DNA from 2 places in the Bradyrhizobium sp. GCM10028915 genome. Region 1 is predicted to be linked to the other one. Evidence: riboswitches for the same ligand, from Rfam matches in the RefSeq annotation. Region 1 holds a riboswitch; the other holds the start of a gene.

Region 1 (3,409 bases):
GGGTTTCTTCCAGCCGCAGCGTTTCCTCGATCAAATTTTCCGCGCGCATCAAATCCGGATAGGCCTGGCCCATCTCGCGCACCAGCGCCCAGACCAGCCGATGCATCAGCGGCTCTTGCGCACCGAGCAGCTGCGCATGGCGCATCGCGCGGCGCATGATCCGGCGCAGCACATAACCGCGGCCCTCGTTCGAGGGCAGCACGCCGTCGGCGACGAGGAAGGCCGACGAACGCAGATGGTCGGCGATGACGCGGAACGAGGCCACGGTCTTCTCGTCCGGTCCGCTTCCCAGAGCCGACGCCGTTGCGTCGATCAAATGACGGAACAGGTCGGTCTCGAACACGCTGTCGACGCCCTGCATGATGCAGGCCATGCGCTCCAGTCCCATGCCGGTGTCGATCGAGGGACGCGGCAGCGCCACGCGCTCCTCCTTCGTCACCTGCTCGTACTGCATGAAGACGAGATTCCAGAATTCGAGGAAGCGATCGCCATCCTCCTCAGGCGAGCCCGGAGGCCCGCCCCAGATGTGCTCGCCGCGATCGATGAAGATCTCCGAGCACGGCCCGCACGGGCCGGTGTCGCCCATCGCCCAGAAATTGTCCGAGGTCGGGATGCGGATGATGCGGTCCTCGGAGAAGCCCGCGATCTTCTTCCACAGCCCGGCCGCCTCGTCGTCGGTGTGGTAGACCGTGACGAGCAGCTTGTCTTTCTTGAGCCCGAATTCCTTCGTGATCAGCGTCCAGGCCAGCTCGATCGCGCGCTCCTTGAAATAGTCGCCGAAGGAGAAGTTGCCGAGCATCTCGAAGAAGGTGAGATGGCGCGCGGTGTAGCCGACATTGTCGAGGTCATTGTGCTTGCCGCCGGCGCGCACGCATTTCTGCGAGGTGGTGGCGCGCTGATAGGGCCGCTTCTCGACGCCGGTGAAGACGTTCTTGAACTGCACCATGCCGGCATTGGTGAACATCAACGTCGGATCGTTGCGCGGCACCAATGGCGAGGACGACACGATCTCGTGGCCGTTCTCGGCAAAGAAGTTCAGAAAGGTCGACCTGATCTCGTTGACGCCGCTCATGTTCATCCAATCGGGTGTGCTTGCACCCGCCTTCCAGCCACCCAAACCGCAAGTTTGGGCTGATATCTGCGGGCCAATGCGCTTTTAGACAAGGCCAGCTTCGCTGTCCAGAAACTGTGCAGAGAGATCAAGGCGTTGCCGCAGTCGCGTAATCCCGTTGGAAAGCCGCCGATGCCGCGTTGACAGGCTTGGCCGGCCTGTGGTCTTTACCCATCTGTATCGTACGGCCACGTCGGGAGAGACCGGCACTGGTGCCGGCGCCGAAGGAGCAACCGCCCCGGAAACTCTCAGGCAAAAGGACCGCGTGGCTTTGACAGCATCTGGAAAGAGGCGCCGACGGGTTTAGGTCCGGACAGCGTCCGCCGACGGGATAATACTCTCAGGCACAGCGACAGATGGGGCTTCGACTGGTGTCCACGGGAAATCGTTCCCGGGGAACCGCCGAGGGCCCCCCGATGCTTGCGCGTGACGACAAAGACTCCCTGAAACGCACCCCCCTTTACAACCTGCATGTCTCGCTCGGCGGCAAGATGGTGCCGTTCGCGGGCTATGACATGCCCGTGCAATATCCGGCCGGAGTCCTGAAGGAGCACCTTCATACCCGCAACGCAGCCGGCCTGTTCGACGTCTCCCACATGGGCCAGATCGCGCTCCGGCCGAAATCCGGCAAGGTCGAGGACGCCGCCCGCGCGCTGGAACGGCTGGTGCCGCAGGATATCATGGCGATCGCGCCTGGCCGGCAGCGCTACGCCCAGTTCACCAATGCCGAGGGCGGGATTCTGGATGATCTGATGGTCGCCAATTTCGGCGATCACCTCTTCCTGGTCGTCAACGCCGCCTGCAAGGCCGAGGACGAGGCGCATCTGCGCGCGAATCTCTCGGACGATTGCGTCATCGAGCAGCTGGCTGACCGCGCGCTGATCGCGCTGCAGGGGCCGAAGGGGGAATCGGCGCTGGCGAAATTATGTGCAGAGGCGCCCGCCATGAAATTCATGGATTCCGGCCCGCACAAGGTTGCCGGCCTCGACTGCTTCGTCTCGCGCTCCGGCTATACCGGCGAGGACGGCTTCGAGATTTCGGTTCCTGCCGGCGATGCCGAACGGCTCGCCAAGGCCCTGCTGGACAATCCTGACGTCATGCCGATCGGGCTCGGCGCCCGTGACAGCCTGCGGCTCGAGGCCGGGCTTTGTCTTTACGGCCACGACATCGACACCGCGACCACGCCGGTCGAGGCGGCACTGGAATGGTCGGTGCAGAAGAGCCGCCGCACCGGCGGCGCGCGTGGCGGGGGCTTCCCCGGCGCGGCAAAGATTCTCGCCCATTTCGACCATGGCGCATCCCGCCGCCGCGTCGGCCTGCGCACCGAGGGCCGCGCGCCGGTGCGCGAAGGCGCGCTGCTGTTTGCGGATGCGACCTCCGCCGAGCCGATCGGAAAGGTCACCTCGGGCGGTTTCGGCCCGAGCCTGAATGCGCCGGTCGCGATGGGCTATGTGCCCACCGCATCGAGCGCGATCGACACAAAACTCTTCGCCGAGGTGCGCGGCCAACGCCTGGCCGTGCAAATCGCCGCCATGCCCTTCGTGAAAAACACCTACAAACGCTGAGGACCGAGAAAATGACCACGACGCTCTACACCTCCGACCACGAATGGCTCGCGATCGACGGCGATGTCGCCACCGTCGGGATCACCGACTACGCGCAATCGCAGCTCGGCGACGTCGTGTTCGTCGAATTGCCCAAGCTCGGCCGCGTGCTGAAGAAGGCGGAAGCCGCCGCTGTCGTGGAATCGGTCAAGGCCGCATCGGACGTCTACGCGCCTGTTAGCGGTGAGGTGCTCGAGACCAACCCCGAGCTCGCGAGCGAGCCGGCGCTGGTGAACTCGGACGCGCAGGGCAATGCGTGGTTCTTCAAGATCAAGATGGCCGACAAGAGCGAGCTCGGCGGCCTCATGGATGAAGCGGCGTACAAGGCCCACACGGCGTGAAGATATGAGCCGAGCCGTCTCCCCATACTCACTGTCATGCCCCGCGAAGGCGGGGCATCCAGTAAACGCAGCCGCTTCGGCTAGAGCCGAGAGGCCGCGGCGTACTGGATCGCCCGCCTTCGCGGGCGATGACAGCAACTCCTAGCGAGGACCCATGATGACCGCGCACCGCAAATCCAACGGCGATACCACGAGCTTCGTTCGCCGCCACATCGGCCCCTCCACGCGCGACGTCACCGCGATGCTCGAGGCCGTCGGCGCAAACAGCGTCGACGCGCTGATGGCGCAGACGCTGCCGGCTTCGATCCGGCAGACTGCTCCACTCGATCTCGGCAAGCCCTTGAGCGAGACCG
Region 2 (3,409 bases), on a different contig from region 1:
CCAAACGCAGCGGCCTATCGCGCGCGTGCGACACGGTCGCCGGATGGCTATACCTATGGCCTCTCTGGAACTCCAACAACCCGGACGTTGGAGAACCAGCTGGCGGCAATTCATTCCGCAAGCCGATCTATCATCGTGCCGTCGGGGCAGTGCGCGATAACATCCGTTATGCTCGGCCTGGTGAACCATGGCGAGCACTTGTTGATCGCCGACAATGTCTATCCTCCGGTGAAGCTATTCGCGCGGACAATCCTTCAGTCCTTTGGAGTCGATACAGAGTACTTTGATCCGACTCGTCTCGCCGACCTCGACGCCAAGTTCCGACCTGGCGCAACCAAGCTAGTTTGGGTTGAGTCGCCGGGCTCAACCACGATGGAAATCTGCGATATCCCGGCCATCGCAGCGAGGTGCAGAAGATCTGGCGCGCTTCTGGGATGCGACAATACATGGGCGACTGGTTTGCTGTGTAGACCTCTAAGCCTGGGCGTGGATATCGTGGCCGAGGCGCTTACTAAATATGCAGGTGGTCACTCCGACCTACTTCTCGGTGCGATCATTCTTGATGATCTTGATCTGTATGCGCGTTTTCGGAGCACTTTGGGCGCTCTGGGGGTGGGCACATCCCCCGATGATTGCTCGCAGGCATTACGGGGCATCCAAACGATGGCTCTTCGGGTAAGGCACGCGGGCGCACTTGGCGAGCTATTCGCGCATCGCTTGGAAAAGTCAGGTCTTAAGGTCTTGCATCCATCTCTTCCTTCGTTCTCTGGGCATGCCTTATGGCAGCGTGACTTCGCAGGCTGCTCCGGTGTTTTTAGTCTTCTACTGCAGGGCGTCGATGTCGGCAAAGTTGACCGTGCTCTCGACCAGTTGAGGACGTTTGTCATCGGTGCTTCTTGGGGAGGTACGCGAAGCATTGTCGCCCCCATGACTGTCGCAGGCGAGCGGCAGGCAATGCCCTCGCAATTGCACCGAAGCTATATCCGATTGAGCCTTGGTCTGGAAAGCGCTGAAGAACTTTGGCGCGATCTTGAAAGAATGTCGGATGTTCTCTTGGGCTGATGTGCAACTGCACGTAACCCACGCTTAACGTTCGAGATATCGACGGGGCAATCTCAGGAACAGCGGGAGAGTTCGTTTCTGCTTCAAGGCTGAAACGGCGCCGACGGAGCAATCGCCCCGGAAACGCTTAGACGAAAGTACCGCTTTTCGTGGTTTAGCTCTGAAAAGCAGGACGGCAGTTCTGCGCCGATGGTGAAAGTCGTAGCCCTAGTGAGTGGGTGCGATGAAGCCCTTAGGCCAATGACAGAGCGGGGCAAATCACCCGCCGTGGGCGGGAAGTAACACCTATGACCACACCCGATACATTTTGCGTTTCCGTAATCGGCGCTGGAATTACCGGCATCACAACGGCCTATCACCTCGCCAGGCGTGGCTGCCGGGCGACAGTCTTCGGCCGCTAGCCCTTGCAGTCGAGCTTTTGGAGACGCGCATGTGAGCGATGCCTTACACGATGCCGGTGAAGTCGGACCGCAACGACGCGCGTAACATCGCGCAGCTGATGCGGCTAGCCTGATTACGGCCGGTGCACTGCAAGTTATCGACGCGCAGGAAGTGCGAGCCCTGCTGACGGCGCGCAAGCTGATGCAGAGCAAGCCGCTGGACGTTGAGAACAGCCTGCACGGAATCTTGCACGGCTTTGGTTCGCTCGGTTTCGATCTGGTCAGGATCGGACCGGAGGCTGGACCGCTATCGCAATAGCTTTATGCGGCCATGACGCCTGCGCTGCGGTGGAAACTTCCTTCACCAACGGTGGCCGGCTCTCTGCCTCGAACGCCGAGGTCTGGAAGAGCTGGTCCACGGTACTGAAGGACATCAAGTGGATGTTCACGGCGGGAGCCTTGCTTCTCGTCAATCCGACACCGTCTTGGCACAAGATGTCGTGGATGGCGCAATTCGCTACGTCCATCCGAAATACGAAGAGAACACAATCGCAACAGCACGCGAAGGGCGCGAACTCATCCCATGCGGATGGCGCAGGATGAAGAGATCACGGTCGAGTGTGAGAGAAAAGAAGAATCCTGCGCTTCCGTCACAGCAAGGCCGAGTTCGACCCGGCAGCTCGGGTTTCCGCACTGCTGGCCAGGGGTGGCCTCGAGCGCCGAGCGGTGACGCCTGAGGAGATTTGCGCGATCGAGCCGTCGCTCAGACCCATTCGCTCGCGGTTCTTGAGCGCCCGCCCGACCCGATCCACAACACGCTACCATCGCGCACCTGGCCAGGTTCGCTGTTCCAGATTGTGGACTTGGCGCAATTGTCGCACCGACAAGCTCTCGGCAGAGGTCCGAAATTTGAACGTCAGTGGCTCGACTATGCAAAACAGTAACAGGGAAGGACCAAGATGGCTCGAGCTTGCGTTTCTCCAAGGAGCGATACAGAGCGTTCTATGAAATCATCGCCGTCCAATACGATGCTGGTCAGGCGTGTCGATGTTAGAATAAAGACAATCGATGCGTAAGATTTCCGACAACCTGTGCCGGGCCGAACGCGCCAGTCTTTGTTCGTACTCACGTGCATCCCCGGCGCGCTAAAATGCATTACCAAAAGTCGCGAAGCGCTGCTTATTGACCGGGAGGTTCGCCTCCACAGTGCGGCCGAACTACGATAATATGAGTTTCGAAGACGCAAATTGCGGGACAGTAATTTTCAGGCCTTCGATCACATATAAGGCGCAGCGCCTTGCGATCAGTGCCCTCAAAATTGCTTACCTTGGCACGATACCTGCTCATATTCTCGTCAGAGCTCTTTCGCAGATCGCTTGTGTTTATCCAAGCGCCCCGTGGCGGAGCGAAGATGGGATGCGATTACTTAAATGAATGACGCTGGATCGAACTACTCCATAATTAAACTGCAAGTCACGCGGCTGAGGCCCACCGAGGAAATTGACATTGAACGAGCTAGGCTGCTGGCAAAGGCAATCAAGGAAGAGGGCAGGTGGACGGAGCCGATCTTAGTTGAACGCAGCCATTCTGTGATCATGGACGGTCACCATCGATGCTTCTGTGCGATCGGACTCTGTTTGGCCGTCGTTCCATGCGTCCTGCTTTCCTACGACGACCCCAATTTGGAAGTAACCTATTGGGCCGATGGGGCACCTGTTGATGCGGCGCGTATTATCAAGGCCGGCCTTTCAGGTGATCTGATGAAATACAAGACAACACGACACCGGCTACATGTCCCACTGCCATCTTGCTCGGTGAACCTTGATGAGTTGAGACGACAATCACTGAAACAGCTGGTGGCTCAAAACGGATTGAAATGATTGGCCCTTTGTTGCTTGAGAATTTAGTGGAGCTACATCGCCCATCGAGCGAAGTTCGCGCTGGCTGATCGGCAAATAACTGCTTGT

What was found. A riboswitch is a leader RNA that binds a small molecule or an ion and turns the genes downstream of it on or off. The one in region 1 is predicted to bind glycine.
Region 2: linked by a shared signal. The riboswitch ahead of ACFQX9_RS17290 (FAD-dependent oxidoreductase) and the one ahead of gcvT (glycine cleavage system aminomethyltransferase GcvT) in region 1 are both predicted to bind glycine.

Annotation. Positions count from the first base shown of each region.
Region 1 is NZ_JBHTFN010000024.1:209,168-212,576, forward strand. It holds gene alaS (alanine--tRNA ligase) at 1-1,072, opposite strand, end outside; glycine riboswitch at 1,296-1,384, shown strand; gene gcvT (glycine cleavage system aminomethyltransferase GcvT) at 1,528-2,676, shown strand; gene gcvH (glycine cleavage system protein GcvH) at 2,688-3,056, shown strand; gene gcvP (aminomethyl-transferring glycine dehydrogenase) at 3,214-3,409, shown strand, end outside.
Region 2 is NZ_JBHTFN010000034.1:137,736-141,144, forward strand. It holds gene ACFQX9_RS17285 (trans-sulfuration enzyme family protein) at 1-1,062, shown strand, start outside; glycine riboswitch at 1,116-1,215, shown strand; gene ACFQX9_RS17290 (FAD-dependent oxidoreductase) at 1,350-1,463, shown strand; gene ACFQX9_RS17295 (hypothetical protein) at 1,507-1,695, opposite strand; gene ACFQX9_RS17300 (ParB N-terminal domain-containing protein) at 2,873-3,322, shown strand.